DNA from 2 places in the Exiguobacterium sp. RIT341 genome. Region 1 is predicted to be linked to the other one. Evidence: predicted binding sites of a transcription regulator. Region 1 holds the regulator's gene; the other holds the start of a gene.
The links. The regulator Rex, encoded in region 1, represses fermentation and respiration genes when NADH is low (regulators of the CRP and FNR family bind a similar motif). The targets are predictions, from matches to a motif close to TTGTGAAATATTTCACAA.
Positions count from the first base shown of each region.

Region 2: the regulator Rex is predicted to act here: its motif matches at 7,251-7,268, upstream of BW42_RS14170 (formate/nitrite transporter family protein).

Region 1 covers NZ_JFYW01000008.1:380,511-397,065, reverse strand. Annotated here, with positions in the region: gene BW42_RS10920 (helix-turn-helix domain-containing protein) at 1-312, opposite strand, end outside; gene BW42_RS10915 (DoxX family protein) at 496-894, shown strand; gene BW42_RS10910 (flavin reductase family protein) at 914-1,507, shown strand; gene BW42_RS10905 (hypothetical protein) at 1,653-2,075, opposite strand; gene BW42_RS10900 (ABC-F family ATP-binding cassette domain-containing protein) at 2,075-3,976, opposite strand; gene BW42_RS10895 (redox-sensing transcriptional repressor Rex) at 4,144-4,803, shown strand; gene BW42_RS10890 (twin-arginine translocase TatA/TatE family subunit) at 4,803-5,000, shown strand; gene tatC (twin-arginine translocase subunit TatC) at 5,008-5,787, shown strand; tRNA gene BW42_RS10880 (tRNA-Ala) at 5,892-5,967, shown strand; gene BW42_RS10875 (S8 family serine peptidase) at 6,192-9,938, shown strand; gene BW42_RS16445 (hypothetical protein) at 10,066-10,224, shown strand; gene BW42_RS10865 (hypothetical protein) at 10,345-10,797, shown strand; gene BW42_RS10860 (hypothetical protein) at 10,811-11,320, shown strand; gene BW42_RS10855 (hypothetical protein) at 11,287-11,754, shown strand; gene BW42_RS10850 (iron ABC transporter permease) at 11,808-12,812, opposite strand; gene BW42_RS10845 (iron ABC transporter permease) at 12,812-13,813, opposite strand; gene BW42_RS10840 (iron-hydroxamate ABC transporter substrate-binding protein) at 13,891-14,802, opposite strand; gene BW42_RS10835 (ABC transporter ATP-binding protein) at 14,806-15,597, opposite strand; gene BW42_RS10830 (NAD(P)/FAD-dependent oxidoreductase) at 15,783-16,555, shown strand, end outside.
Region 2 covers NZ_JFYW01000011.1:100,851-117,405, forward strand. Annotated here, with positions in the region: gene BW42_RS14125 (murein hydrolase activator EnvC) at 1-1,263, shown strand, start outside; TPP riboswitch at 1,328-1,438, shown strand; gene thiD (bifunctional hydroxymethylpyrimidine kinase/phosphomethylpyrimidine kinase) at 1,554-2,357, shown strand; gene thiM (hydroxyethylthiazole kinase) at 2,338-3,105, shown strand; gene thiE (thiamine phosphate synthase) at 3,095-3,733, shown strand; gene BW42_RS14145 (hypothetical protein) at 3,847-4,188, shown strand; gene BW42_RS14150 (metalloregulator ArsR/SmtB family transcription factor) at 4,247-4,615, shown strand; gene BW42_RS14155 (hypothetical protein) at 4,660-5,298, opposite strand; gene BW42_RS14160 (YitT family protein) at 5,500-6,366, opposite strand; gene BW42_RS14165 (hypothetical protein) at 6,503-7,105, shown strand; gene BW42_RS14170 (formate/nitrite transporter family protein) at 7,289-8,125, shown strand; gene BW42_RS14175 (YkvA family protein) at 8,161-8,580, opposite strand; gene BW42_RS14180 (aminopeptidase) at 8,679-9,902, shown strand; gene murB (UDP-N-acetylmuramate dehydrogenase) at 9,958-10,872, opposite strand; gene BW42_RS14190 (GNAT family N-acetyltransferase) at 11,118-11,633, shown strand; gene BW42_RS14195 (GNAT family N-acetyltransferase) at 11,648-12,133, shown strand; gene BW42_RS14200 (hypothetical protein) at 12,163-12,522, shown strand; gene BW42_RS14205 (hypothetical protein) at 12,636-13,571, shown strand; gene BW42_RS14210 (GNAT family N-acetyltransferase) at 13,560-14,390, opposite strand; gene BW42_RS14215 (hypothetical protein) at 14,540-14,803, shown strand; gene BW42_RS14220 (hypothetical protein) at 14,903-15,814, opposite strand; gene nfsA (oxygen-insensitive NADPH nitroreductase) at 15,958-16,555, shown strand, end outside.

The DNA.
Region 1 (16,555 bases):
TAGTTCGGCCCATTCCTCAATGGAACGAATGACCGGTTCGAGTTGACGCCCTTTGTCGGTCAAACTGTATTGAATCTTAATCGGACGATCGGGAATGACAGTCCGGATGACGATGCCTTCCGCTTCGAGCTCCTTCATACGTTCCGTGAGCATACGACCTGATAATTCGGGGATGGCATCTTGAATCTCATTGAAACGACATGTCTTCGTCAACAAGTGACGTAAAATCAGACCTGTCCATTTCTTACCTAAGATTTCAAAGGCATGTTCGACTTTGGGACAAAGAGCCGGTTGGATTGCGACTTCTTCCATCAGCACTCATCCTTTCTATAGTTGTAGTATACCCGCTTCTGCTAAAAAAATCGAATCATTTTACTTAATGTAAAAAAAAGAACTAAAACAAATCTATTTACTTTTAGTAAGTGATAAGATATAGTCTGTTTATCGAGTTACTTAAAGTAACTTAAAAACATTAGGTAAAAGGAGAAGAGAGAAATGATGGATACAGGACTTTTAATCATTCGTTTAATCATCGGTTTAACATTTGCTGCACACGGTACACAAAAATTATTTGGTTGGTTTGGTGGACACGGCATCGCTGGAACAGGCGGTTGGTTCGAATCAATTGGCATGAAGCCAGGAAAAGCACTCGCGATTACAGCGGGTCTTGCTGAATTAATCGGTGGATTATTGTTTGCAGGCGGGGTATTCCTCTGGATCGCTGCAATCCTCATCATCGGTTCGATGCTTGTCGCGATCGTTAAAGTACACGGTGCGAATGGTTACTGGGTGACGCAGAACGGGTACGAATACAACATGGCATTGATCGTTATCGCCCTTGGAGTGGCGATGATTGGTGCTGGAGACTATTCACTCGCTGCACTCATCGGGTGAGGAAAAAGGTGGGTCATTCATGAAGTTCGAGGCATCAACGCTTAGCGCAAAAGACAATTATAAATTACTGATCGGAAGCATCATTCCGCGTCCGATTGCCTTCGTGACGACACTAGGGGAAGACGGGACGGTCAACGCCGCCCCCTTTTCCTTCTTTACGGTCGCATCAAGTAGTCCGCCACAACTGGTGATTGCCGTACAACGGACGGATCAGGGGCAAAAGGATACGGCACGTAATATCCTAGCAAAACAAAGCTATGTCATCCATATCGTCAGCGAAGAAATCGTCGACGCAGTCAATGAGACGGCTGCGCCACTCGCTTACGGTGAAAGTGAACTCGAACGGACGGATTTAACGCTCGTCGATAGCGATGCAATCGACGTGCCCGGAATCGCGGAAGCGAAAATCCGGTTCGAGATGCGCTTGACGCAGCATGTCGAGCTAGAAGGTGCCGATCTGTTGATCGGGGAAGTACTGCGCTATCACGTCGCGGATGAACTCGTAGAGTCGTTCCGGATCGATGCGGCAGGATTGAAGGCTGTCGCTCGTTTAGCGGGAAATGATTATGCGACGATCGGGAAGACGTTTACGATTGCTCGACCGACAAAATGATAGAAGTGTGAATGCTTGATTCACTGTACGATCCATGTTGACGACGAACGTTTCGATTCAAATAAAAAGGAGTGGAGAGACCGGTCTAGCTACCGGAATCTCCACTCCTTTTTTCATATCGCGCATCTAGTTCATCGATCGGACTTCAAGGTTGTGAATCGATTTCGTTCGAAGAACCTTCGAGACCGTGACGTTTACTATACTGATAACCATCGAGCAAATAAAAAATGATTGCCAGCGCCCAAACCCCGACACAACTGATCAAAAAGGCGGTCAATGGAGTGACGCTACCATAATAGGATATGATCAATGGATCATTGAGTTCGACGAACAGTTGTGTCGTTAGAAGCGTACAGCATAGTCCAGAGAGTAGACTGACGAGAAGACCGCTCCATGTCTGGATGACAAGTCCGATCATGCAAGAAATCAGAAGGAACAAAGGAAGCGCAGCATTAAAGGCATCCGGGCGGATGAAGGCGGACACGTAATCCGCATACATCGGAACGAAATAAAGAATACCGGATAACAGTCCTTGAATCAGGTTGATGAAAAAGCTTTTCGTTCGCATCAGTGTTGGTTCTCCCATCGTTCCATCAATTCGAGTAGATCGACATCGATCTGGTCCCGTTCCGCAGATAACGCTGTCGCTTTTGGAATATCATTAAAGACTTCCGGTTCGCAAAGCAACTGTTCGATTTCCGCTGAACGCTGTTCGAGCCGTTCAATATCTTGTTCGAGTTGTTCGATTTGCTGACGGCGTTTTTTTTCTTCTTTCTGTGCTTCTTTGTCGATCGTCTTCGATGCCGTGACTTTTGCCGCTTTTGCCTCTTCGGCTTCAAGGCGAGCGATTTCTTCTTGTTCGGCCTTCTTCTCTGTGTAGTACGAATAATCGCCGAGGTATTCTGTCACACCAGCTTCACTCATCTCGATGACGCGTGTCGCGATCCGATCGATGAAGTAGCGGTCATGGGAGACGAAGAGTAGCGTACCTTCATAGTCGACGAGAGCGTTCTCAAGGACCATCTTCGAATCAAGATCCAAGTGGTTCGTTGGCTCGTCAAGGATGAGGACGTTAGTCTTCCGGAGTTTCAGTTTTGCGAGCGCGAGACGTCCGCGTTCGCCACCAGACAATTCATGAACGATTTTGAAGACATCGTCGCCGCTGAACAGGAATTGTCCGAGCACAGAACGGACTTCTTGTTCGCGCATCAGTGGCCATTCGTTCCAAATCTCATCGATGACACGGTTCCGGTCATTGAGTTCCGCTTGCTCTTGATCGTAATACCCGATCGAGACGCCGGTGCCGAAACGGAAATCACCGAAGAGAGGACGTAAACGACCGACGAGGACTTTTAAGAGCGTCGACTTCCCGATTCCGTTCGGTCCGACGAGTGCCAGTGATTCACCGCGTTGCAAGCGGAACGTGATGTCTTTTGAGACAGCTTCTTCGTAACCGATTGCCAATTGATTGACTTGAAGAACGTCATTCCCGCTCTGTTTTTCGATTGGGAAGGACAGGACCGTACTGCGTTCATCTCCATCTGGTCGATCGAGCCGGTCGACCTTCTCGAGCCGTTTTCGAACGCTTTGAGCACGCTTTGTCGTCGTCGCCCGAGCGATGTTTCGTTGAATGAAGTCCTGCATCTTTGCGATTTCTTCTTGCTGCTGTTCGAACTGTTTCATTTCTTGATCGTACAATGCCGCTTTTTGCTCGAGGTACTTCGTATAGTTCCCCGTGAACTTACGACAGACATTACGAGAGAGCTCATAGACGACATTGACGACTTGATCGAGGAAGTACCGATCGTGCGAGACGATCAGAACGGCACCACGATAACCACCGAGGTAACTTTCAAGCCAAGCAAGCGTATCGATATCCAGGTGGTTTGTCGGCTCATCGAGAATGAGAAGCTCTGGTGCTTGCAGGAGCATCTTCGCTAAGGCGAGCCGTGTCCGTTGACCTCCGGACAATGTCTGGATCCGGCGTGAGTAATCGTCTGGATAAAAGCGCATGCCGTGCAGGACGGAGCGAATATTCGCCTCAAACTGATAACCACCTGCTTCAGAGAAGTCATGTTGCGCTTGATCGTACGTCTTCAGAAGTCGATCGTAAGCGACCGGGTCGTTCAAGATGTGCTCCATGCCCATCTCGATTTCCATCCGGCGCAGTGTCCGTTCTTGTTCTTGCAGATGTTCAAAGACGGTCAGCATCTCGTTCCAGATCGTCTCATTCGATTCGAGACCACTGTCTTGCGCGAGATAGCCGATTTTGACATCTTTACCTTTCATGATATCGCCCGAGTCATGACTGAGTTCACCAGCGATGATTTTGAGCAAGGTTGATTTACCGGCACCATTGCGACCGACGAGCGCAATCCGGTCGCGCTCTTGTACTTCCAATTTGATATTTTCTAAAATCGGCTCGACGCCGAATGATTTCGAGAGTTGGTTGACTTGTAAGAGTATCATTTCCATCCATCCTTCCACCCTTTAGTCTATCACGAACAAAAGCGCGAGGTCCTGCGGAATATATTATTTGTGACTCTATGTGAAGTGGTTTACAATCAAGGAGAGTAGAAAGCTTTTTGCAAAGATTTGGGTGCCACGATGGATGTGGCCGAAGGGGGAACTGCAGGATGAATGGACCAGACACAAAAATTCCACAAGCGACAGCAAAACGGTTGCCGCTATATTATCGTTTCATCCAAAGTTTATACAATTCAGGTAAGCTCCGCGTCTCTTCTGCTGAGTTAAGCGAGGCGGTGAAGGTTGATTCAGCAACGATTCGTCGCGACTTTTCCTACTTTGGGGCACTAGGGAAGAAGGGGTATGGATATAACGTTCAACATCTCTTAACGTTTTTCCGGAAAACCTTGAATCAAGATGAGGTGACGAATGTCGCCTTGATCGGGGTCGGTCATCTCGGAACAGCGTTTGCAAATTATAACTTTTTAAAGAATAATAGTACTCGGATAGTCGTTGCGTTTGATGCGGACGAAGAGAAGGTCGGAACAACGACGCATGACGTTCCAATCTATCATGTTTCGGACATGAAAGAACAAATCGAAGCGAATCAGGTCGATGTCGCCATCTTGACGGTTCCATCCCAGTTCGCACAGTCAGTAGCGGATGAGTTAGTCGAGTATGGTGTGACAGGCATTCTGAACTTCACGCCTGCACGGTTGAACGTGCCAGCGAGCGTTCGGGTTCATCACATCGATTTATCGATCGAGTTGCAGTCGTTAGTTTATTTCATGAAGCATTATTCGCAATCAGCTGAAGGAGTGAAATCATAATGGAAAACCTTATCCCGCTCACGTTAGGTATCGGACCTGCGAGTATCGGATTAATTGCTGTCGTCGCGTTGATCATCTTTGGACCGAAGAAGTTACCGGAATTCGGTCGTGCTGCCGGTCAAACATTGAAAGAGTTCAAGAATGCCACGAACGGCATCATGGACGACGATAAAAAGGACGAACCGAAAGAGAAGTGATTGAATCATGACGGTTGATCAAGAACAAAGCATGACGTCGCACCTAGACGAACTGCGTAAGCGGATTGTCTGGTCGCTCCTCATCGTCGTCGTCCTGTTCGCTGTCGCATTTCCGCTCGTCCGACCGCTCGTCCGTTTTCTGCAAGCGGACTTAAAAGAGCTCGGTATCGGATTAAATGCCTTCAACGTCGCCGATCCTTTAATGTTGTATTTGAATCTTGCGTTCATCATCGCGCTGATTTTAGCGTCACCGTTCTGGATGTATCAACTGTGGGCATTCGTCCGACCAGGGCTTTATGAAAAGGAACAAAAAGCAACACTGACATATATTCCAGTCATCTTCTTTCTATTTTTGGCTGGTGTAGCCTTCTCGTATTTCTGGTTGCTTCCTTTCTTGCTCGAAGTCTCAACGGATCTCGGGAAAGAATTGGGGATCGAGCAAGTCATCGGGGTCGAAAACTACTTCAGTTTCTTGATCCGGTTGACGATGCCGTTTGGTCTTCTCTTCCAATTGCCGGTCGTGACGATGTTCCTGACACGTCTTGGTCTTGTGACGCCATATTTCATGCGAAAGAATCGGAAATATGCGTATTTCGCGCTGTTCGTCGTTGCGGCATTGATCGCACCGCCGGACGTGACGTCACACTTGATGATCTCAGTGCCGTTGTTCGTTCTCTATGAAATCAGTATCTTGATTTCTGCGCGGACTTATAAAAAGGTCTTGATCCTCGAGCAACAGGCAGAGCTTGAACGACAGGCGGATTTGATGCGTGAATTGAATAAATGAATCGTGAATTCCTTCCAGCAATTTCGGGAGGAATTCTTTTTTATGAAAGCGTTATGTTTATATTGATAAAGCAGTTAGCGGTGCGTATACTAAAGATAATTCATGGGGGCTTAGCTCAGCTGGGAGAGCGTTTGGCTGGCAGCCAAAAGGTCGTCGGTTCGATCCCGATAGTCTCCACCAAGTTCATACGTTCAACTCCTCGAGTGCTCGAGGAGTTTTTTTTTATGTTCCCAGTTAAATTCCTTCCAAATATAAAATGTCACCAAAAAGAAATAAATTTAAAAAATAGACAAATATAAATTGTTTATTTCCATTAACTTCATTAAACTAAAAATACAGAATTTTCTTTAAACTGTTTTATTAGTATTACTACTATGGTTTTACAGAAAAGGGGAAACGAACGCATGAAGAAGAAGATTGCACTTATGGCAGCCGTCTTAATGACGTCTTCCAATCTAGTCAGTGCGCAAGGTGCACTGTCCTCGCAAGATAAAGCGACGGGTCAAAAACCGCAGGCGCTCTCACTGAAGAAATCGGGGCAAGAAAAGAACTACAAACAATCGGATAAAGTTCGAGTCGTCATCGAGATGGAACAAAAACCGGCGATTCAAATCGCCCAAGCTCAAAACAAGCGGTATAGCACATTGAGTAATGCCGAAAAGGAATCGATCAAGGATCGACTCGTCAGCGTCCAAAAATCAGTCAAGTCAGCTATCGCTAAAAAGGCGATTCCTGTTACATATAAAGAAAGCTTCACAACCGTCATCAATGGATTCAGTGGTGAAGTGAAGTTCGGTGACATCGAAGATATCAAACAACTCGACGGAGTCAAAAGTGTACATATCGCGCACGAATATGCGCGCCCAACCGTCGATAAAGGTGCCAAGCCAGACATGCTGTACAGCAAGGACATGGTCAATGCGAAGGAAACGTGGCAGGACTATGGCTTTAAAGGGGAAGGAACCGTCGTCGCGGTCATCGATACGGGGATTGATCCATCGCACAAGGACATGGTCTTGAGTCCAGAGACAAAGGTGGATTTAACCTCTTCGAAGGTCGAGAGTACGAAAGAAACAAAAGGCTTAAAAGGAAAGTACTTCACGGAAAAAGTACCGTACGGCTATAACTATGCCGATCACGACAGCGAAATCCGTGACTTAGGTGCGGGGGCATCGATGCACGGGATGCACGTCGCAGGTACGGTCGGAGCAAACGGGGATGAAGCGAACGGCGGCATTAAAGGGGTCGCTCCAGAAACACAGCTCCTTGCGATGAAGGTCTTCGGTAACGATCCAGGGATGCCATCGACATTTAGTGATATCTACATCAAAGCAATCGATGATGCCATCGCACTTGGAGCGGACGTCATCAACATGAGTCTCGGTTCGACGGCATCGTTCGTCAACGCAGATGATCCGGAGCAACGCGCGATCGTCAACGCGATGAACAACGGTATCTTGTGTGCGATCTCTGCTGGTAACTCGGCGTTTGCAGGTCATGGTGCGGGTAATCCATATACAGCAAACCCGGATATCGGTGTCGTTGGTGCACCAGGATTGACGAGCCAGGCGCTCCAAGTCGCGTCACTCGAAAATACGAAATTGACGCTTGAAGGCATGGCGCTGACGATCGACGGTCAGGATGTCGGTTATTTGGCATACCAAAAACAAGATTCGCCGAATCCGATTGCCGTCTTCGATAAAGAGAAGAAGGATGTCGTGTATGTCGGTGACGGTCAAGCTTCGAACTATGAAGGTAAAGACGTCAAAGGGAAAGTCGTCTTCGTCGTGCGAACAGGTGATTTTAACTACAGCATGATTCAAGCAGAAGCTGAGAAGCAAGGCGCAGCAGGTGTCATCGTCCGTGGTAAAGTCGATCACGGGGATTACGTCAGCATGGCGCTCAACAATCCGACGATTCCACTCGTGACGCTTAGCATCGCGGACGGGAATGATCTCGAAGCAAAAGCAAAAGAAGGCAAGGCAATCGCAGTGACATTTGACGGAAAAGCGGTCTCAACCGATAACCCGGTCGCAGGACAAATGTCTGACTTCACGTCATGGGGTGTCACGCCAAGCCTTGACTTCAAGCCGGAAATCACGGCACCAGGTGGGAAAATCTATTCGACGCTTAATGATAACGAGTATGGCGTCATGAGCGGTACATCGATGGCAGCACCACACGTCGCTGGAGGAACAGCACTCGTCATGCAACGGATTGCGAAGGACTTCAAAGTCACTGGTGCAACACGCGTTAAACTCGCCAAAAACATCTTGATGAATACATCGCGTCCGCAACTCGATCAAGGAAAATACAACGCACAATTGAAAACAGGCAACTTCTACTCCCCACGTCGTGAGGGAGCTGGACTGATGGATCTTCGTGCTGCGATGAAGACACCAGTCGTCATCACAGAGACAAAGTCAGGTGAAGGCAAGGCATCCTTGAAGGAAGTCGGCGAGAAGTTCACATTCACGCTTGATTTAAAAAACTACAGCAATGAAAAAGTGACGTATAAGCTAGCGGGAACGGTTCAATCAGATCTCGGTGCAAAAGGATCGAACTTCCTTGAAGCAAATGGAATCTTCAAAAAAGGAACGATCGGTACGGTAGATGCCAACACAGGCACATACCCGATCTCATTTGCAGTCGGCTCGAAGAAAGCGAGTTCAGTCTCGATTAATCCGAAGAGCTCAACGAAAGTCAGCGTGTCAGTCGATTTGAAGAACACAACTGACTGGGCGAACGAGCTTCCGCTTGAACAAGTCTTTAAAAACGGCTACTTCGTCGAAGGATTCGTCCGTCTGATCGATACGAAGAGCAAAAATCCAGAACTGACAGTTCCTTATGTTGGGTTCAAAGGAAAATGGGATCAAGCTCCGATTTTAGATGCACCATTGTACGATAAAAACAACACGTTCTATGGATTGACAGGTCTAGCGACTGAAGTGAAGGATGATTTCGAATTCCTTGGTACGAATGCCGCTGGAAAAGTTGTCGCGAACAAAGTCTCGTTCTCACCGAACAACGACGGTAGCGCAGATGAAGCTTTCCCGATCATCTCATTCCTTCGCAATGCGAAAAAAGTCGAGTATTCGATTCTTGACCGGAATAAAACAACACTTCAGAAGCTTGATATGCAAACGGACGTCGTCAAGAACTACTACGACAGCGGTTCAGAGGACGGCTACACACCAGTCACAAGCGCTGCTTGGGACGGAACGATCAACGGGAAACCGGTCAAAGATGGTCTTTACTACTACAAAGTCAAATCGGTGATCGATTATCCGAACGCAAAATGGCAGACGAATCTCTTCCCAGTCTATGTCGATACGAAAAAACCAGCAGCTACTGTGAAATGGGATGCTGCGAAATCAACACTTTCATGGACAGCAGGCGACCAAGGAACAGGAGTTGCGTCATACGATATCCTCGTCAATGGCAAGAGTGTCTTAAAGCAACCACTTGCCGCAACAGAAAAAGCGTACACGTTGACGGATCTGCCGGAGCGCGCGAAGATTGCCTTCGTCGTCAAAGACTATGCTGGAAACAGTGTGAAAAAAGACGTCAACACGACAGGCGTTGATAAAGCCGTACCAAATGTTCAAATCGATACACCGGTCGCTCTTGGTCTTGCAACATCAAAAGTCATCAACATCGCGGGTCATGTCTCTGATGAGTCAGGTATCAAATCGTTCAAGATCAACGGAAAAACTGTTAAACTGCGTTTCGATGCAGCCCAACAAAACTATGCGTTCAGCCATGACGTGACGTACACGACAGATGGCGTCAAGTCATTCAAGGTCGAAGCATACGATGGAAAAGGAAATCGTGTGGCGTTCAACCGTCAAGTCATCATCGACACAGAATTACCAACGATTCGCGTCACAGCACCAAAAACCGTCTCAAGTAAAACAAAAACAGCTGAGATGAAGATCGTACTTCGCGATAACTACAGCGAATTACGCTTCGACTTCAATGGTAGCGCGGAATACCGCCGGACGTTCAAAGAACCGTACGTCATGAAAGCCTTCAAAAAGACGATCACGAAAAAAGTGACGCTCAAAAAAGGAAAAAACACGTACAACTTGAAACTGAAGGATCTGGGTGGACACGTCGTTACGAAAACAGTCGTCATCACGAAAAAATAAGTTAACAATGAACAAGCCAGGCGGAAATCCGTCTGGCTTTTCGTTGTGTGTCGAAGCGCCTTGAAGGGTTTATGAGACGAGTGGAGGGGGAAATTTAAGAGCAGAAACAATTAGAGGGGGAACGACCATGAATCCGTTTACGACATTAATCGCCTTCATCGTAGGGTGTCTCGTTTTATATCTCGGTATCCGTGACAAAAATGGCTGGCTGATCGGTGTCGCGTTGATACCGCTCGCGATCGTTGCTTATAGTGTCATCTATCTGATCATCCAGGTCAGTGCATAGTCTCTAATGAAAGATGTCTTGTCCGAAGCGACAGGACATCTTTTTTTTGAAAAATCGCACTACAGGTGAAACCGATACAGTAAAATGTAAGTATATGACAGTATAGAGAGGTGGGAGATCATGGAACACGTACATACACAAACGGAAGCATTAGCGACGTTATACGAAGAGATGCACCAAAAGACAAAGACCGGCATATGGGTCATGCTTGCAGCATTTTTAGCACTCAGTAACACACTGGAGAAGCCGGTTTATGCGATGATCGTCCCATTATTGTATTTTGGCTATGACATGCTCGTACAACGCAAGCGGTTCGCGCTTGTCGCGAAATATTCATCAGAGGCATCAGCAAGACGTCTCTATCAGGTGCATGTCTTGATCGGCATCTTACAATACGGAGCGCTTGCCGCCCTGATTGTCTGGGCAGCTGATCGCCCGAACATGTCTTTCTTAATCGGTCTGATCATCGTCGTCATTCCGTTTTACTGGATCTGCCGAAAAACGCTAGAGTTCGTCTCACGAAAGATCGATCCAACGTATGTGACGGAAAAAGAAATTCATCAAGCTTGCTAAAGGAGACGATGTCATGCAAACGGATCGAGAAGAACGTCTACAAAAACTTGCCCTCGCGTACCGGGACGTCGAATGGCTCGGTACACGCTGGTATTGGAACATGTTTCTGTTCATAACAGTCGGTATCTTGATTGAATGGAAGGATCTCCCGATGCTGATTTTGGCGATTCCAGCCATTTTTCTCGCCTCCGATTTTCGTTATCAACTAAAAAAACGAGAAATTTTAGAAGACTATCTCTCAAACGCACAAGTTCGCCGGCAATTTCTACTCCGTATCGGTAGTCATGTTCTGTTGTACGCCGTCTTGACGGTCGTCATCATTCAGACGATCGATAGACCATTCTGGCAGATGTTTGTTGCGATATTTGCGATCTTAACACCGCTCTACTTCATCAGCGAATGGATCATCCGACGTGACGGAAAGCGTGATCCAGATTATATCAGTGACGTTGAAGTTGCCCGCTTCGTCAGACAGAAAGGAACATCGCAATGGAACACCTATTCGAGCGACAAGCACGTCTGAACCTATTGGTACGTCCTGTGCGTTCCGTCGCCTATTTCTTTTTGGTCCCTGGATTGATTTTTGCGTTACCTGCTTGGTTTATGCCGACAATTACATCCGTCTTTCTTCAGATCATGCTCTTTTGTCTTTGCGCGACAGCAGTCTCTCGAGAAATTGTCCGTCTACGGCTCATGAAGTCATATTTAACACCAACTATGTATCAACAAACCGTTCAAAAGGTCGCTCGTCTGACAATCATCGGGTATGTCGTTGCATGGCTGATCGCCGTCGTCATGCTGTCGATTCCAAGTGCTCCTGGTTATTTATTCGTCGTCTTCCTCTTTTGGATTGGTGGGTTTAGTCTTGGTGTCACTCGAATGAATCGGTTAGCCAAACAAATCGATCCAGCCTACGTCTCGATGGGGGAAATCGAACGTGCGTGGTGGAAACGATAAAGCAAAAAATCCGCATCAATCAGCGAAAGACGCTGTTTGATGCGGATTTTTGATTATTTCTTCAACAAGAGATAGATAAAATAAGGTGCTCCGATCAAGGCGACGACGATTCCAGCTGGCACGCCGTCCGGTCCCGCAATGTTGCGTCCGATCGTATCAGCGAACGCAAGCAACCATCCGCCGAGCAAGAGGGCAATCGGCAAGAAGAACTGATGCCGTGGTCCAACGAGCGCGCGGGCGATATGTGGCGCCATCAGACCGATGAAGGAAATCCCACCGGTGACAGAGACGGCAGCAGCGGCAAGTGCGACGGCTGTCAACAAGAGTTGGATCCGTTCTTTTTCAAGCGCGACGCCGACACCGATTGCGACCGGTTCATTCAAGGCAAGGAGATTGAGTTTATTCGCCTTATAGAACGTCAGCGGAATCAAGACGAGTAACCACGGTAACAGTGAGTAGACGAAGATCCAGTCCGTCCCCCAGATGTTACCAGCGAGCCACTTAGCGATGAAGTCGACCTTTTCACGACGCGTCGACGAAATCAGAATGACCATGATTCCGGAAAGCGCCATCGAGAAGCCAACACCAGTCAAAATCAAGCGAATCGGTTGCAGTCCTTGCACACGATCGTATGAGAATAGATAAATCGCCATCGCGGTCACGAGTGCACCGAGAAAGGCAGCGATCGGTAACAGATAAATGAATGATCCGACATCGACCGGGAAGTACAGGAAAAACAAGGCGACGGCGACACCAGCTCCGGTATTGATGCCGATGATACCAGGATCAGCGAGTTCATTGCGCGTGATCCCTTGGAGGATCGAACCGGATAAAGCGAGTGCCATTCCTGCCATGACGGTGATGAGCAGTCGTGGTAAGCGGAGCGAATAGAGGACGAACTCCTCTTTGAACGAGCCGTTTCCAAGTAACGTCGGCAACAAACGATCATAGGATAGGGAAGCAGGTCCGAGACCGATGCTGACGACGAGTGTTGCGATCAATAGTGCCAGTAACGTCCAAAACGTCAGTTGCTGGCGACGACGTAAACGAGATTCCATCATGAGAAAGCACGCCCTCCTTTCCGAACGATCAAGAGGAAGAATGGTAGTCCGAGCATTGAGACGATCGCGATGACCGGAGTCTCGTAGGGAGCATACAATGTCCGACCGATCGTATCGGCAAGTAACATGAACGTCGCACCAAAGATCGCGGTCATTGGCAGGATGAACCGATAGTCCGTCCCGACGATCGCGCGGACGATATGTGGAATCATCAGCCCGATGAACGCCATGTTACCGACGAGTGCAACAGCAGCACCTGCAAGCAGAATGACGACAACATAAAGTACTGCTTTGATCCGCTGGATGTTCTGCCCGAGTCCGAGCGCGACTTCTTCCGATAGACTGAGAATCGTCAATTGTCGGGAGAAGATGAAGGCAATCACAATCCCGATCGCGATGACCGGAGTGATGACTTGCAGTTGTCCCCATGTCGACCCGACGAGTCCACCGGACGTCCATTGTGAGACATCTTGAGCGATCTTGAAGTAGATGCCGATGCCTTCCGCAATCGCATACAGAAAGGCTGAGATTGCAGAACCGGCAAGGACGATCCGGAGTGGCGAAAAACCACCTTTTTTCGAAGCACCGATTCCAAAGACAAGTGCTGCCCCAAGTGCTGCTCCGAAGAAACAAGCAATCATGATACCGAAGTACTCAATTTTCGGGAACAGGACGATGACGAGTGCAAGTGCTGCGTTCGCACCCGCCGTCAGACCGAGCAGACCAGGATCGGCGAGGGGATTGCGTGTCATCGCCTGCATGATGGCACCAGAGACACCGAGTGCCGCTCCGACGAGGATTGCTGCTAATTCCCGTGGCAGGCGGATTTCCTGGACAATTTTTGCTTTTTCATTCAACGGTCCGAACGTCAAGGCGTTCCAGACTTCGCGGATCGTCGTATCGGCAGCGCCGAACGTCATCGCGATCCAGAACATCCCGAAAAAGAGGACAAGACCGAGTGTGATTTTTATGCCGAACGGAATTCGACCAGCTGACATGAATGTCGCCTCCATTTCTGATTCAGGGAGTGAGCCGCAAAAAAGGAAGGGATCCCGCAGGTTCCCTCCCTTATTTATTATGCACCAAGGAAACTTTTCTTGAAGAACTCGAGTTGACGTTCGAGTGTGAGAGGATCATTGAAGTAGAACTCCTTCGAATCGACTTCGAAGACATGATCGTTTTTGACGGCTGGAATGTTTTTAAACGTATCCGTTTTCGTGAATGAGTTGTCCGCTTCTGCGCTCTTGCTGAAGACGAGGTAGTCGCCTGCATATTCAGGGAGGACTTCTGGTGACAACGCATAGTAACCATCTTTTAATGCCATCTTCGTGACTTTATCCGGCATTTTTAATTTCATTTCTTGATAGAGAATCTCTGTTCCACGACCCCAGTTGTTGCCGAAGACGTAGAGTTGTTTATCGAAACTTTCGATGACAGAAACAGTAGCATCTTCACCGATTTTTGCTTTGATGTCTTTACCGGCAGCAGCGGCACGTGTTTTGAAGTCTTTGACCCAATCGCGTGCTTCCTGTTCTTTGTTGAGCAATTTACCGATTTCGATATGTTGCGTCAAGTAGTCGACTTTTCCGTATGTGTACGTGACCGTCGGAGCGATTTTTTTGATTTTGTCGAGGTTTTTCGTTGTCGAGTAGCCGATGATCAAGTCAGGATCGAGTTCGATGATTTTTTCAACGTTCTCTTCCGAAACTTCCGTGACATCTTTTAGTTTATCGAACTTCGGATTCGCTTTTGACCACGAATCAACACCAACGACAGGAACGCCGAGTGCCATGACGTTGCCGGCAAAACCAGCGAGGACCACGACTCGTTTTGGATGAGCTGGAACTTTAATGTTTCCATTTTCTGATTTATATGTGATCGTTTCGTTTTTCGAACCAGATGCTGCGTCGTCTTTTTTCTCTGTATTGCCACACGCTGCGATGACGAGCGTGAGAATGAGTAGAACCGGTACAAGTAGTTTCTTCATGATTTAATCTCCCTTGATTAAGTTGTAGGTGATACACATCGGCTTGTTCGTCCGCGGATCGCGTCCGATTTCAGCATCGATATGGAATACTTCTTGTAAGACATCTTTTGCGATGACTTCCTCACACGTTCCGGCTTTGACGACTTCGCCGTTTTTCATGGCGATGATATAGTCGGCGAAGCGTGCCGCTTGATTCAAGTCATGCAGGACCATGACGATCGTCCGTCCTTCGGTCCGGTTGAGGTGTTCGAGCAGTTCGAGCACCTCGAGTTGGTGGGCGAGATCAAGATAAGTCGTCGGTTCATCGAGAAAGATGATATCCGTCTCTTGGGCGAGTGCCATCGCAATCCAGACCCGTTGACGTTGACCACCAGACAGCGCATCGACCGGACGATGTTTGAACGCCATCGTATCCGTTGCTTCGAGTGCCCAATCGATGATTTCATAATCGTGTTTCGTCAAGCGTCCGAATCCTTTTTGATAAGGAAAACGACCGTATGAGACGAGCTCTGCGACCGTTAGACCACTTGCACTTTCCGGAGTTTGTGGCAGGATAGCCATCTTCCGAGCAAGCAGCTTCGTGCTTTCCTTCGCGATATCAAGACCATCGAGCAACGCCCGCCCCGATTGATGGGGAATGATCCGTGTCATCGCTTTCAGCAAAGTTGATTTGCCGCATCCGTTCGCGCCAATGATCGTTGTGATTTGACGATCGGGAATTTGGACGGACAAGTCTTTGACGATGGGACGATCACCGTAGCCGATATTGATTTCTTCTGTTGCTAGACGTACCATACGCGACGACTCCTTCGTTGTTCTCTCCATTTTTCAATGATAATGATTATCACTATCGTCTCATTAACCATACCAGTCTCATAAAAACGCTGTCAACATTTTTTCTTGTGTTCAAGAGATGTTCACGTTATCATGAGAGAGTGAGAATGATAATCAATAACAATCAAGGATGAGGAGTGAGTGAGATGAGGGAACAGGAGTTGTTCGACGTAACGATCATCGGTGGAGGACCAGCAGGGTTATATTCGACGTTCTATAGTGGTCTTCGAGGTATGAAGACGAAATTGATCGAGTATCAAGCAGAACTCGGAGGAAAACTGCACGTCTATCCGGAAAAGATGATCTGGGACGTCGGTGGACAGCCGCCGATCACTGGTGAAAAACTCATGGCTCAACTCGTCGAACAAGGACTGACATTTCAACCGACTGTTCAATTGAATGAAAAGATCATCTCGATCGCAAAAGACGTCTTCGGTAACTTCGTCTTAGAAGCGGAATCGGGGCAGATTCATTATTCGAAGACGGTCATCGTCGCGGTCGGCGGTGGCATCCTCAATCCACAAAAATTAAAAGTCGAAGGCGCGGAACGTTTCGAAGTGTCAAACTTGAACTATACGGTTAAATCGATTGAACGCTTTAAAGGAAAGACCGTCATCGTCTCAGGTGGTGGGAACTCAGCGATCGATTGGGCAAACGAACTCGAACCGGTCGCGAAAAAGGTCTACGTCACGTATCGGCGAGATTGTTTTTCAGGGCACGAGGCGCAAGTTGATCAACTTGTCAAAAGTTCGGCGGTCTGCCTCCTCAATACGACGATTCACAAATTAATCGCCAGTCCCGATCACCAACGGATCGCGTCGGTTGAATTGATCGACTGTCAAACAGATGAGGTCGTCGAGATTCCAATTGATGAAGTCATCATTAATCATGGGTATGAACAAAATGCGGCGCTACTTGA
Region 2 (16,555 bases), on a different contig from region 1:
ATTTCTACCATTGTTTTAGGAGCATTACTTATAACAGGAACACAACCAATTGCAGCAGCAACGATCAAAGAAAAAAAGGCTGAAAATGCCGCAGAACAACGTAAATTAGAAAAAGCAATTAAAAAACAAGAGTCGAAAATTTCGAAAGAACAACGTCAAATCAATCGAATCGATGCAGCGATCAACGAAAAGATTTTTCAGATTTCCGAAAAAAATAAACAAATCGAGAAATTGAATTTGCGAATCGATGAATTAAAAGCAGACATCGTTCGCTACGAAGAGATGTTGAAAAAACAAGAAGAACTACTCGGTGATCGTCTACGTGTCTTCCAAGAAAACGATGGAAACTCAATCAAATGGGAAGAAGTCATTTTTGGATCGAAGGATTTAGGTGATTTATTTAGTCGTGTCATGGCAGGGAAAAAAATCGCGGAGCAAGATGATAAAATGATTTCGGATTACATCGCAACCCAACAAAAGCTAGCGGAAGCAAAACAAGCGCTCGTTGAAAAAAAGGCGGAGCAGGTTGAAGAGAAGAAAACATTAATCGAACAAAAAAAAGCGTTGAAAGTTCAAATGAAAGAACGCAGTGCTACGCTTAAAAAATTACGAAAAGGTAAGACGAAGTTTACGACAGAACTTCTAGACGCGAAAGAACTACAAGCCACACTTGAAGCTCAAGAACGTGCGATTGCGGCAGCGAAGGCAGCAGCTAAAGCAGCGGCTGAAAGAGCAGCAGCCGAGAAAGCAGCAGCTGAAAAAGCCGCTAAAGCGAATGCTCAAGCAGCAAAACAAGCAGGTAAGAGTTCAGAATCACCTACTTCAGTTGCCCCACCCGTTGTTTCGAGCGGTGGGAAATTCGTTCGTCCATCTTCTGGTGGCGTATCACAAGGGTTTGGACCAGCAAGCGGTGCGAACGGCTATACGTTCCATAATGGTGTCGATTTCAGTGGTTCGGTCGGCTCACCAATCGTCGCAGCAGCAGCTGGAACGGTCATTACAGCTTCAGGTGGTGGGCCTTATGGAAATCACGTCATGATTTCTCACTTCCTTGACGGAAAAGTCTATACGACAGTCTACGCTCATATGAGTTCATTATCTGTTCATGCAGGACAAACAGTTTCTCAAGGTCAGCAAGTTGGAACACTTGGTAGTACTGGGAATTCAACAGGACCACACTTGCATTTCGAACTACATGTCGGAGGCTATCAGTACAGTGCCTCTTCTCCTCTGAATGCAGTTAATCCATTAGCATACCTATAATTCAAAACGAGCTTCGGCTCGTTTTTTTCTTGCCGCTATGCTACAGTTAAGGCGAAATGAATACTTGAGCAACTAGGGGAGCTGGAGGAATCCGGCTGAGAGGAAAACCAATCTGTTTTCGACCCTATTACCTGAACTGGATAATACCAGCGTAGGAAAGTTGAGCCGAACGGATACCGAAATGGTTGGATAACGATTTCGTATAGCGTCGACTGCTTTTTTACAGCGGTCGACGCTTTTTTTGTCGGTAACAACTCCCTTACATTGCTCGATGGAAAGGTGAGAAAAATATGAAACATGTATTGACGATTGCGGGATCTGACTCCGGTGGTGGAGCTGGAATTCAGGCAGATTTAAAGACATTTTCGGCATTGGGCGTTTATGGGATGAGTGTTTTGACGGCGGTAACGGCTCAAAATACACTGGGCGTTCAAGCAGTAGAAGAGTTATCATCGGAAATCGTTGATGCCCAATTAGCTTCAATCTTTTCAGATATTCGTGTGGATGCTATCAAAATCGGTATGGTCTCGAATGCACAAACGATTCACGTCATTGCAACACATCTTCGCAAACAGACAGTTCCGATCATACTAGACCCTGTCATGGTCGCAAAAGGCGGGCATGCCCTATTGCGGACGGAGGCAGAGGAAGCACTAATCGCGGAGTTACTGCCACTTGCGACACTCGTCACACCAAATTTACCGGAAGCAGAGCGCTTAACAGGGCAGTCAGTTACTAATCTAGAGGAGATTCGACTGGCGATGCATCAGTTGGCTATGAAGACTGGAGCCGTCTTGCTAAAAGGTGGACATCTACCGGGAGCTGCCACGGATTTATTATGGGACGGGCAAGAGGAATACCGTTTCACATCAGATCGGTTAGATAATCAACATACTCATGGAACAGGCTGTACCTTATCTGCAGCGATTGCGGCACGGATGGCACTTGGAGAAGCTTTACCGGACAGTGTACGTCAGGCCAAGAAGTATGTTACAGAGGCGATTCGTCATGGATTTGCTCTCGGACAAGGGATTGGACCGACACATCATTTTCATTCACTTTGGAGGGATACACATGTTTACGACCATTCTTAAACACAAACCACTCATTCATCATTTGACGAACACAGTCACGATCAATGATTGCGCCAATGTCACACTCGCCGTTGGCGCATCTCCAGTCATGGCGGAGGATATTCGCGAAGTGGAAGAGATGGTTCGACTTGCGCAAGCTCTTGTCTTGAACATTGGAACAATTGATGCAGACATGCAAGCAGCTCAACGACTCGCCGCAAGCGAAGCGAGACGCTTGAACGTTCCGATCATCCTTGATCCAGTTGGAGCGGGAGCTACATCATTGCGTACGTCCTTTTCAAAAGAATTGAGTAGACTCGGATGTACGGTCGTTAAAGGAAATGCTTCAGAAATCAAGACATTGCTTGGGGAGAATGGACGAACAAAAGGAGTCGATGCTGCTAGTGATGAGATCATGGATCGAGAAATCATTCGTGCATTCGCTCGTAAACAAAAGTCCGTCATTGTCGTCACAGGTCCAATCGACTACATCACGGACGGCATGCGCGAAGTGGAACTACAAGTAGGTACGCCGCGTCTCGGAGACGTCACAGGTACGGGGTGTATGACAGCTTCTTTGATTGCGAGTTTTCTTGGTGCAGGATATTCTGCGTTTGAGGCAGCAGTCCACGGAACATTTATCATGGGAAAAGCAGGAGAACAGGCAGCATCAGAAAAAGGTCTAGGTAATTTCAAACGAGAGTTGTTCAATGCAATCAGTCTGATGACGGAGCAAGATTTGATGGAGGTGGTAGAACATGTCAATTGATTATTCCATTTATGCGGTGACAGATCGTCGATATCATCCGGGAGTCGCAATCGAAACGGTCGTTGAAGAAGCGATTTTAGGTGGTGCAACGATTATACAATTACGGGAAAAAACAGCGCAGGGAAAGGAATTCTTCGAACAGGCAGTCCGGTTAAAGAGATTGACGGATCGTCATGATGTTCCTTTGATTATCAATGACCGAATTGATATTGCGTTACTTGTCGGAGCTGGTTTGCATATCGGACAAGAAGATATTCCTCTAACCGCAGCGCGACGTCTCTTACCGAACACTGTGATCGGCGTATCGGTAGCAACCGTCGCGCAAGCGATTGAAGCAGAACGAGATGGAGCATCTTATTTAGGTGTAGGTTCTCTATTTGCGACGTCATCGAAAGCAGACGCCGACTCGATGTCACACACGATGCTTCAAGCGATTCGCGAAGCCGTGCGCTTACCTTTAATCGGCATTGGTGGAATTACGGCAACGAATGTTGCTTCTCTTCCTATCCCATTAGAAGGATATGCGGTCATCTCGGAAATTTTTGCTAAAGAAGATCGACGACGTGCTGCACAACATATGACAGATGCTGTATGGGAATGGCATCAATCTCTTCAGAACAGGGTATAATCCGTTCAGAGGTGATTGTATTGAAATGGCAGACGATCCGTTTTCGGGGCTATTGGATCCGGTATCGATTGGAACCACAAATCATTCGCGTGGATAATCGGGGGATCTACCATTTGGGGAAAATTTTATTTCCGCGTCCTAATCGTGTATCTTATGAAATGGCTCTCTTGCTGAAGGAAAAGTATGAAAGACGCTACAAACGTCCGTTGTATATCAAGACAAGTTCGATCGCTACAGAAATTTGGGGACACACCCACTTAGACATCTATTATCGAATACTGCTTCGTCTCCCGATTCCTTCTCGATTACGTAAGCGTTATAGGAATCGATTGGAGAGTACGAAGATCATCGATATCGGTGTACGTGCGGTCGATCAAAATCGAATCGTTTGGGATATCGGTGATTACGTAGGGGGATGGTTTGTATTTTGGCTCATTCGTAGGCGGATGCGCTGAACTTGCAAATGTCCTGTTTCTCATGGTGCAATATAGAAATAGAAACGAGGTGACGGACATGGACATTCCCCGTTGTGAAACGATTGCTATTGATGAACAGCGTGCGTCTGAGATTGGACAAGTCGTTGATACGATTCCGACGCTTGAAATCGGAAAATTATTTAAGATCCTTTCAGATGCGACACGACTACGAATCGTTTATGCGTTGACGATCGAAGAGGAATTGTGCGTTTGTGACGTCTCTGCTTCTGTCGACTGCTCGATTGCGACAGCATCTCATCATCTTCGCTCCCTGTTGAAACAAGGGCTCGTCAAGTTTCGTAAAGATGGAAAAGTCGTGTATTATTCTTTAGATGACCATCATGTGTCGTCGCTTGTTCATATGGCGATGGAGCATGTACAAGAGGGAAAAGCAGTATCTGAATAATTTTTAGAGTAAACGAAAAGCGCAGCTTTGGCTGCGCTTTTCGTTTACTCTAAGGACGATTCGTCTGACTTGTTAGGTGCGAACCGGTGGGAAAAAAAGATCGTCGCACTAATTAATAAAAAGGACAGAATAGAGAGACTGAGACACATCCATTTATATGTAGCGACTAAAGTATCTGATTGTTGTAATTTTGCTTGAAGTGTCTTATACAAATCATCTTTCACACGAGATAAGTCCTCGAGAATCGTTTGTGTCGTTTGCGTCGTTTGTTTGGCAAGGCGCTTTGCTGCCGTTGGACTCTGACGCTCATAGACGACGAATACTCGTTCAATCTCGGACTCCCAGACATTATTGCGACGTAGTAAATCCTTGATTGCTCCTGGCGTGGTCGACGATTGATTTAGACTGTTTCGTAAATCATGAATTTTAGAAGTAGAAAAGTAATACTGTTCGAGATAACGACTATCTTCATACAATAAAAGACCACGCACCGCATTGGCACGATCTCGGTTATGTTCAACCAACTGGTCCACTTGATTGATTAACGGTATGTCATGATCCTTCATTTGCTCTGTTATCGTTGCAATCGTCCGATAACCGGATAGTGCGTAAATGATTGGGATAGAAGCGAATAAACTGATCAAAAGGATCAGCAGAATACGCTGACGCCAAAGTGAGTGCATGCAATCATTCCTTTAAATAAATAGACATGTCATAAGCTTAACTACTATCGCAAAAAAAGTGAAGCCTGTCCATTTTTTGAATAGGGAGAAGAAAGTAAAAAAATCAGTATTCCTAATAAAAAAGCAGGAAAGCTGGTGCAATACGAGAAGCTGTTTTAAAGTAAACGAAATAGAAAAAGCACAGCTAGGCTGCGCTTGAGTTTAAAACGAATACGAATGTTCCTTATAATTCCCAAAAACAGTATGGATTTCTGAGAACGTAACGAACGCGTTAGGTTCGACAGAAGAAACGATTTCTTGCAAACGGACGATTTCATTATTTTGAACGACGACATAGACCATTTTCTTCGTTCGGTTGGAGTATCCTCCCCGTGCATCAAGGATCGTCACACCACGACCAAGTTCTTTTGTGATGACTTCATTTATTTCATCCGCCTTTTCGCAAATAATGATACATTGCTTAGAAGCGGAATAAAAACTGTAAACCGTTTGAAGAGCTTTGGCGCGAACGAAGCTCATGATAAGAGCATACATAACGTGTTTCAAATCGAAGACCCACCATACCAAGATATAGATGACAAGATCTTGCATCAGAAATATGCGAGGAAGTGGCCAATTATGAAAACGAGCAAAGAAAAACTTTCCAAGAATATCGAGTCCACCAGTCGATGCGCCACCAAAGAAAATCAATGCCATTGCAAGACCAGAGACTAGACCGGCAAAGATGGAGGCAACAAGCGGATCATTCAACGACTCGGGAACGATCTGAGTCGGAATCCAGTCGATTAAAAAAGAAGAGGCAACGACAATGATGCCAGATAAGAACATGAATCGCTTTCGTAAGAAACGGAAACCTAAAAGGAAAAGGGGAATGTTTAAGAGCAATTGGGTTAATCCGATTGGAGTGTGGAAAAGCTCTTGAATGACAAGCGTGATCCCCATGATACCACCTGATCCGATATCATTTGGAGATAGTAGTAAGCTGATGTACAGGGAATACAGCAACGTACCTATGATTAAAAAACTGATTTTTTCAACTCTCTTTTTCTGTGGGTGTGTTGTAGTCATGGCATTATGATGAGTGACCTCATGCTCCTCCTTCTGTGAGTATCTGCCTGCAAGAGTACGCCCATATGCATAAAATTTCAACCCTTCTTATGAAAAAAGATGAAAAAGGGTAAGTTTTTTTAGGAAGGTGATGAAAATGAAGAAAACATTCTTGATTATAGGCTGTATTTGTTTAGGCGTATTGGTGGGGATTCGTCTTTTTCAACAACCAGACGAAGAAAACCAACGATCTATTTGGCATGATGGTGATCTCGTAGCGAGACAAGTCGGTGCTTCCATGATGAATACGGTAGCTGTTCGCCAATTAGCTGAACAACTCCCGTTTTCATCAGAATTAAAACAGGTAGATGTCGAAGGAGAGTCGTTACGGCTCGCTTATGACGTCACAGGCAAAGAACGGCGTGCTTGGATCGGGACCGATACTGGTACATTACAAATGAATCAGGATTTCTTGAACGCTCGCTTATCAAAAGTACTTATGCATCATACGCTCGTTTTATTTTCGACGATTCCTGACTTGACCAATCTTGAAATTCACTATACCGATCCCTATTCGAAAGCTGATTTTAAGATAGATCGTAGCGCGTTCGACATCTATACACCATCTGACATCGAACGCGCTACGTCATCGTCTGGACGTTTTAATCGTGTCGTCATCGATGGATATGTGCTTGATGCCTCCAGACGACAAACCTTTTTCGAGCGTTTCGCATCAGGATTTTCGATTCAAACTAATTAATTGTATAAAGCAAGAAAAGGCATTTTTCACAATCTCGACACAATGATATCGTTTACATCTCGTTCTTTTATGAAAACGATAAAACAGGTCGATTCAAGACTTGAACATCTCTTAAGATGGAAGTATCATAATAAATGAATAAACATTGTGAAGTGTTGAACAAAAGAAAGAGAGGTTTCTACAATGAACGAGGTAGAAGCATTAGAAGGATTACGGAATAAAGCAATCAAGTCGACACGTATGCTACAACTGCGTCCTCTCGAATACTTAGTTCGTGCCATGTTAGCGGGGATATTCATTGGATTTGCAATCATTTTTACCTTAAAAGCAATTAATGGGCTGTATATGGCAGAATCACCTGTCGCGACACTTGTCGGTGGATTGACGTTCGGAGTGGCACTCGTCTTGATCGTTTATGGCGGTGCAGAACTGTTTACAGGGAATACGATGTATTTCACGACGGCAACGATGCGCGGCTATACAACGAAGATGGATACGATGAAAGTCTGGTTGATTTGTCTGATCGGAAATGGTCTTGGAGGATTAGCATTCGCACTACTCTTCTCTCAAACAGGTATCTTACAGGAACTTGGAATGAACAATTGGTTGTTTGCTGTATCGGAAACAAAAATTCATCATTCGACGTGGGAAATCTTTACTCGGGCAATCTTCTGTAACTGGATGGTCTGTTTAGCAATTTTCATTCCGAAGAACATGAAGAATGAGTTAGCGCAAATCATGATGATGATGGTACTTGTCGCAGTCTTCTTCGCATCAGGATTTGATCATGTCATCGCAAATATGGCATTGTTCTCTATCGCATTAATCGTGCCACATCCGGATACGATTACGTTTGCAGGAGCCATGCACAATCTTTTACCGGCTTTAGCTGGGAATATCATCGGTGGAGCAGTCTTCATGGGAATGATTTATACGTGGTTGAATAAAGAAAAACTAGAAATAGATGAATCACGTCAATCTACGGCACCGGTTCATATCGCTTCTAAACAAAATGCATAATGAAAAAGCAGCTGTCGCGACAGCTGCTTTTTCATTCATTCCATATGTTGAAAGCGATCAACATCTGCGGCGAGTTCTTCGTAAATCGTCTCGACGATTTGTGCGTCATCAAAGAGTCCGAGGACGTTATCGTCCGGTAAGGCGTCAACAGGAGACGTAAAGTACAGAACTGCCGTTAGCAATAATTGTTCTTGCTCCGCATGCATCTCGAATTTTTTCTGATAGAGGGCACGAAGCATTTCGAGTAGTTGTTTTAATTGGAAATAAAGGACGAGTTCTGCCTCGCGTTCGATATCAGAACTTTCCGTAGACGCGATATCTTGTGTCAGATGTGCGAGTCCGATTTCTGCTCGAATCAACAATTCTTGTTGTGCTTTTTCATCACCGACGAGATCGAGTGCCTGTCGGTGAAAATACGTATAAGCTGATTTAAAATCTCCGGGTGTGAATTCCATGATGATGCCTCCTTCTCTTCTCTTTCTAGTTTCGCCTTATTTCTTGCAAAATTGCAACTATTTCGTGAAAATAAAGATACAAGAAAGGGGATTACATAATGCCGACACAAGCAGAATTACAACAGTACGCGTCTTTAGCAGTGCGTACCGGGATCAATCTACAGCCAGGACAACAACTTGAGGTGCGAGCGGGAATCGAGAACTTACCACTTGTTCGCGAAATCACACGTGTAGCATATGAAGTAGGTGCTACGCAAGTATATGTACAATGGTCAGATGATGAGATGACGAAAATCCGTTATTTTGATGCACCAGAAGACTCGTTTGATACATTCCCGGATTGGTTAAAAGCACGTTACGATCAGCTTGCAGAAGAAAAAACAGCATTCTTATCGGTCGTCAGCGAAGATCCAGATTTATTAAATGGTGTTGATTCAAGTCGAATCGCGCGTGCGAATAAAGCAGCTGGTATTGCTCTCGCCAATTGGCGAAAGTTCGTCATGAGTGACAATGTCAGCTGGTGTGTCGTAGCAGCACCTTCTGAAAGCTGGGCGAAGAAAGTATTCCCTGATGCAGAGGAACCGATTGAGGAACTGTGGGCAGCTATTTTGAAGGCAACACGTGCTGATCAAGCGGATCCGGTTGCTGCATGGGCGGATCATGATCATAATCTGCGTTCAAAAGCGAAATTCCTGACAGAGAAGAAATACAAAACATTGCATTATACAGCGCCAGGAACAGAGTTATCAATTGAATTACCAGAACGTCACGTTTGGTTAGGTGGCGGTGGTCCGAATGCAGATGGTGTTGATTTTATCGCGAATCTGCCGACTGAAGAAGTGTTCACATTACCGAAGAAGACAGGTGTTAACGGTCATGTCTCGAGTACGAAACCACTCAGCTACAGTGGTAACTTGATTGATGAATTTACTCTTTGGTTCGAGGACGGAAAAATCGTCAAAGCGGAAGCGAAACAGGGGCAAGAAGCATTGGATGATTTAATTTCACTCGATGAAGGTGCCCGGTATCTCGGAGAAGTCGCGCTCGTACCACATCGTTCTCCGATTTCTGATTCAGGTATTTTATTCTACAATACGTTGTTTGATGAGAATGCTTCGTGCCACTTAGCGATTGGTCGTGCGTACTCGACGTGTCTTGAAAATGGTCCCAGTCTTTCAGCGGAAGAACTAGAAGCACAAGGTGCGAACGACTCGATGACGCATGTCGACTTCATGATTGGATCCGCGGATCTATCAATTGAGGGAGAACTTGCAGACGGGACGCGTGAATCAGTCATGCGTGACGGAAACTGGTCGATCTAAACGAATAAAAAGGTGAGTCCGAATACTGGGCTCACCTTTTCTGATTAGATTATTATCATACTTCTTCCCCAATGATTTTTACTTCTGTCTCAAGTAAAATACCGAATTTTTCTTGGACGGTTTCTTGTACATGGCGAATGAGTGCAATGTAGTCAGATGCTGATGCGTTTTCGACGTTGACGATAAAACCGGCGTGTTTCTTTGATACTTCAGCACCACCGATGCGTGTTCCTTGGAGTTCACTATCTTGAATCAATTTACCCGCAAAATAGCCTTCTGGACGTTTGAAGACACTACCACAAGAAGGATATTCGAGAGGCTGCTTTGTTTCTCGTTTATGCGTTAGATCATCCATGACTTCCTTGATCAATGCTGGATCACCCTCCGTCAAAGCAAATCGTCCTTCGAGAATGATGTATTCTTTCTTTGAGAAACAACTCGTCCGGTATCCCAGTTCGAGTTCATCATGCGAAATGTTCAACAGATCCCCTTGTCGTGTCAAAACAGTGGCGCTATGAAGGCAATCTTTGACTTCTCCACCGTAGGCGCCCGCATTCATGATCAACGCGCCACCAATCGTTCCCGGAATCCCGCAAGCGAATTCAAGACCACTCAGTTGATGCGCATACGCAACACGAGACGCCTCGATGATTGCTGCGCCACTTTGAGCGACGAGTTCATGTCCTTCGACCGAAATGTCGGTTAACTTTTCAAACGAAAGAACGATACCGCGAATACCGCCATCACGTACGACGAGATTCGATCCGTTCCCGAGCAATGTCAAAGGGATGCCTCGTTCGTAAGCATATCTTACGACAAAAGCCGTTTCTTCATAAGACGTTGGGATGATGAAGAGATCAGCGATTCCTCCCATTTTTGTATACGTATGATATTTTAAAGGTTCATTGATCAGTACAGATTCTTTTGAAATGCCTTCATATAGCCCTGTCATTACTTGTTCAGTCATCATGGTCTCAGTCCTTTTCATAAATTCCTATCCAGCGCTTATGCGCTCAAAATATATTTTAACATTAATTGTGCAGTCGTTGTTCAACATACTGTTCCCAAAATACCGACTTATGCCGGGAATTGCAAGCACTAGAGAGTGAATGTCATCGATTAGTAATGAAAAACATCGCACAGGTAGAATAATAGGGAAGAGGAATGAAGGGAAAAGAACTCGGGAAAAGAAACATATAGAAGGAGGCGATGAGGATGGAAAGTGAACGATTATGGATGCGACCATTCGAAGAAGCGGATTTCAGCTTTTACAAGTCACTTGTTCAAAATGAGCAAGTCATGCGCTATATCAATGGTGGCGTTGCTCTGAGTGAAGATGAGGCACGAGAATGGTTCGATCGACAATTGGAACGATACTCGGATGAACGACAAACTGGTTTTTTGCTGTTATTCAAAAAAGAAACGAATGAACCAATCGGTTTCGCTGGATTATTGATGCAGGAAGTGGATGGAAAAGAAGAATTAGAAGTCGGTTATTGGCTCGAACCGAAGCACTGGAAAGTCGGTTATGGTCGTGAAGCAGCGAAACGTCTAATGATGGAAGCGTTTAATCGAGGGCATGATCGAATCATCTCGATCATTCATCCCGATAATCGTTCTTCTCAAAATGTCGCTCGCGCAAACGGTCTGAACTGGGAAAAAGATACGATTTTTAAAGACATTCCGGTCACAATCTATGCTGGACAATTATCACGACTTTGTCGTAACTAAAGAGGAGAGTTTTTATGTACGCATTCGCATTTGAGTCTTTTCATCACATGACACCCGATACGTTATATGCATTGTTGAAATTACGAATGGATATTTTCGTCGTTGAGCAGGAGTGTGCATATCCGGAACTAGATGATCAAGATCAACAAGCCACACACCTGATCGTACGTAACGAAAGCGGTCAAATCGTTGGATGTCTTCGGATATACAACCATCCGACAAAAGGATTAGCGATTGGCCGGGTTGCCGTTCATCGTACTCACCGATCAGTTGGATTGGCAAAACAAATGATGGAGAAAGCGATGGATTATTTGCAGGAAAAAGCTACGATCTACTTACAAGCGCAAGCGCACTTAGAAGGGTTTTACGGGTCATTTGGTTTCGAAACTGTATCCGAACCTTATTTAGAGGATGATATTCCACATGTAGATATGCAGTTTTACGCAAAGGATTCTAAAAAAGACTTCACGTCGTCGAAGGATAAACCGATGAATAAGTAGAATGAACTTTTCTCGGAGGTGGATCAGTCATGAAGAAAGTGCTGGTCATTTGCGCGCTTAGTTTAATCGGTATCCTCTCTTTAGGAGTCGGTATTTCGTATGCTCAATTGCAAGGGAATTACCGTGATTCTGAGCAAGAATTGATGACGATTTTAGAGCGACAACATGATTTATCGGCTTCCTCCTTTCTTGAAGTGCATGCCTCCTTTTCTTTACAGCATCGGCAAATCATACACGTCCGCCTTCGTGGCGAGCCTGCCATCACATACGAATTCATCCAACCAAAGGATGAAATCGAATATTATGGATCTGTCGGAACAAGTGTTGAAAAGACAGGGAAGCACGATGACGTCTTTCGAAATGCTCATCTAAAAGTCGGGGAAAAATAAAAAAATGGAGGATCTTCCGGAAACAACGGAAGATCCTCCATTTTTTGCTTTTAAGACGATCGGATATTGCGTACACTACGAAGAGATACTGGAATGAGGAGGTCGAGGGAATTATGTGGAAACCCTTTACGAAAAATCAATCAATTGCTCCGGCGTTGCAAGCCTTTCGGGAACTTGACGTTGAGATGTTTCGGACGCACGTTGCTCAACTGAACGATGCGGAACAACGTGCCTTACAATTCATTAAACGATCGCTAGAGCAGGATTCACCTGCTCATTTAGAACTAGCACTGGAGATGAAACAACCGTTCAGCGAAATCGATCGTCTGTTCCAAACGCTTGTCGCGTGTCAAAATCGTCAGCAGTTACTCGAGATGCTATTAGCGCACGGTCTTGACGTCAATCAAGTCTACACACTTGAGGGTCATCGCTCCATCGTCCGGCAGCCGCTTCACTTTCCTGTAGGTCTTTATGCGGCGCGTCATCCAGAGCTATGGACACTTGTCGCTACAAAATTGGATGTTACCTACACAATGCATCTTCAACGCAGTGATCAATTCATGGAGACGCATGAATTAAATCTGCTTGATCTCGTCTTATTACTTGATATCGAAGAAGAATTGACGATTCGAGTGCTGGATCAGCTGAGCGAATGCAAAGCGACCGTTGGGCTAGCAGAACGATTACAGCGCCCGACTTCACCGTTGTTGTTCAAAACAATTGAGGCAAATGCCTATCTTCCGACGTTCGTTTATGCGAAACATTACTTTCCATTCTATGCGTTGATTGGACGGCAAACGACGCTCTTTCCATCTTTATTAAAACGTGTGATGCAAGAGCCTGTTGCATCTGAAATCTGTAAGGATGCCTTGCTTGCTTTCCATAACCATCACCCTGGACTTGCTATGACAATGGGAGACGTCTATATCGAACAGTTATTCGGGATGGGTCTGGTGCTTCGTGACGTGGGGCACGTTGATTTTAGAAAAATGGATGCGGAGTATGTGTTACCTGAATACAGAGAGGTCGTCGATCGGTTAAACGATTAACGGGGGATGATCTGTACTAAATGTATGCCAATAAGAGGTTAACTGGATATCGCAAAACATCGTGGGACGATATAGTCGTAATACGTCTTGCTGTGTTGAAAGAAAAAAGACTTCAAACGTTTGAATGTTCGAACGTCGTAGTTTTTCCTGAAACGTATGGAGTATGCGACTTCCGTAGCCTTGACGTCTCAGCCCAGGTAGACAGGTGATTTCAAGAAGACGAATGTTCGGACCGAGTTTTTGAAATAAGAGTGTACCAACGATCAATTGCTTATCATAGACTAAATAAGGAACAGCTTTTCGTCTGATTAACTTTTCTAAATCAGCAACACTGTGAGGGAAGAAGTGGGTGGATCCTTTGAGGGCATCGTTACGAAGAGCCAGATACGTATCTTGATTGCGTTCATGAACAGCTTTCAAACGCAATGTGGCAGGTTGTCCGTCTGATAATCCGATCAAACGAAATTGTTCGGCATATAAACTGTAGCCAAGCTCTTTCCAAATCGAGGTTACAGAAAGGTCATGTGGTGGAGAAACTTGTACGTGAATTTGTCGACACCCTTGCCGAAGGGCATGTGTGTGTAATGAAATGGCGAGACGACGGAAGGCTTGAATATCATGAAAAGCTCCGTTCGTTAAACGAACGACATCATGTACGACATGATAGCCAAGTGTCGCCTGGATCTGACCAGACTCGACGTAAATCCATTGACACTCTTCAAGAGGCTGAAAAAATGAAACATCATACGGCTGTTGATGAGAATGTAGAAGTTGATGGACGTGTCGTCTTTGAACATGAGACAATTGACCGTAATACACGATAGGCAAATTAAATTCCTCCTTTAAGAAAGTGAAGATGGTTGCATCTCACTTTTATTTTACAGGAAATAAAAGGTATTTATATCTTTTGTTTCAAATAAAAAGTAGATGGATTCCTGAAGATAAGAAAGAATCGAGGCAAAAATATCATGAAGTATTTTTGGATCATCATTGGGTTATCAGGATTTCTAATCAGTGCGGATACATTGACAGTAGAAGCACGTGATTACGATGAACCGGGCGTGAGTAGTTCGACGACGTATGGTAATTATGGAACGGAAGACCATATCATCGTTGATCGAAAAGAACCAATTTATGAAGGATTCGATTCACCAAACGATATGGCATTTTTATTTGCCTGTATTGCTTTACTGGCAACGGTTGGACTTGGAATCGTTAATGCTTCTGATTGAGATGAATCTGCTCTGAGCCACGAGAATACAAAAAAGCAAGTGACGCTGTCCGTCACTTGCTTTTTTGTATAGTATGAGTGGTTAGGAAGAGAAGGATCCTTAAAAATGAATACGTTTTTTACGTCCGACGCGCTCTATACGATCATGCTCTTGTTCTAGTCCAGCGCGCTCGAGGAGGTCGAGATAATAACGAAAAGGAGTCGAACGATGCGAAAAGTAAGGAATATATTCTGTGAACAGCATTGTCTCCGCTCGTTCTAAGGCTCGTAGTGAAATCAGGGCATGCAACTCTGCAAAGCGAATTTCTTGATAAGTGGATAAAGCATCTGCATCGATTCGGACATGTGACTGTAGTTTTTTTGCATGCACGTTCAAGCAATTGATATAGGCTTCTTGGTGTTCTGCTGTCTCACAGTGGGCAAGTACGGCAAGTAAAAGATCACTGCGTTCGGTATCAACGTCCATTGGAACTTTCAAGGCAGTATAGAGCGCGCGTTCCATCCACTCGATGCCATGACTATCATTTTTATAATAACCGACTAATTCTTGAAAAAAATCGACTTGTGAGACTTTTAATAGTCGAAAAGGATCGTTACTTAAAAATAAAGGTTCTTCTCCGGCAGCTGACGAAAGAAGAAAGAAAAACTCCTCAAAGGCAATCTGGGTTCCATTTTTGCGATGTGCATAATGGCGTAAATGCTTCAGCAAACGTTTTGCGGTAATATACCAATTCTTTTGTTCGCGAAGCGGTACGATTGGGTTTGGCTCAAGGTACTGTAAGTCGTATGCCAATTGGATGAACCGATCTGTCTGTGCGATGGTTTGTTCGACGGTCGGTTGTTCCTGTTCTTTTTGCAAATCCTTATACTTCACGAACTGTGTCAACATGGCGTCAAACTCTTTCTCTTCGATGACTTGTCTCGGAAGTTGACGATAGATTTCGACGATGATATCGCGAAGGGTCGTATCGCCATACTGTTCCAATAAAAGACGTAGTTTCCGTATTCTCATGATCGACCTCCTTCGCCAAAAAAGCACAGTACAACACTATTCATTTCCCGCTTTTTTCATAAACCGAACCTCTTCATTTGCGCTTTTTAGTCAGAGACGACTATCTTAAATAAGAAGACTATTACAGAAGGGGACAATTACTCATGAATGAAACCATTCAACATTTACTCAACCACCGGTCAGTCCGGAAATTTAAACAACATCAATTAGACGAAAAGACAATCGAGACACTTGTTAAAGCAGCGCAGGCTGCATCGACATCTTCTTATCAGCAAGCCTATGCGATTATCGGTGTCGAAGATGAAGAATTGAAACGACAACTAGTCGACGTTGCAAGTGGTCAACAATACGTGGCAGAAAATAGTTATTTCTTTGTATTTTGTATGGATTACCACAAACACATGTTAGCAGCAGAACTAGCAGGGGGGGATGTAAGTCGGACGATCGAGACGACAGAAGCACTTGTTGTGGGGGCTGTTGATGCGGGGCTCGCTGCTCAAAATTTAGTCGTAGCTGCCGAGTCGCTCGGATATGGAACAGTCTATATCGGTTCACTGCGTAATGATGCCCGTCGTGTCAGCGAGCTCTTACAACTTCCTGATCACGTCGTACCATTATTCGGAGTCGCAGTTGGTCTTCCGGATCAGCAACCTGGTAAAAAACCCCGCCTTCCGATGGATGCGGTCTTCCACCGGAATACGTATACTGATGACGATACGATGCGTGACTTACTGGCACAAT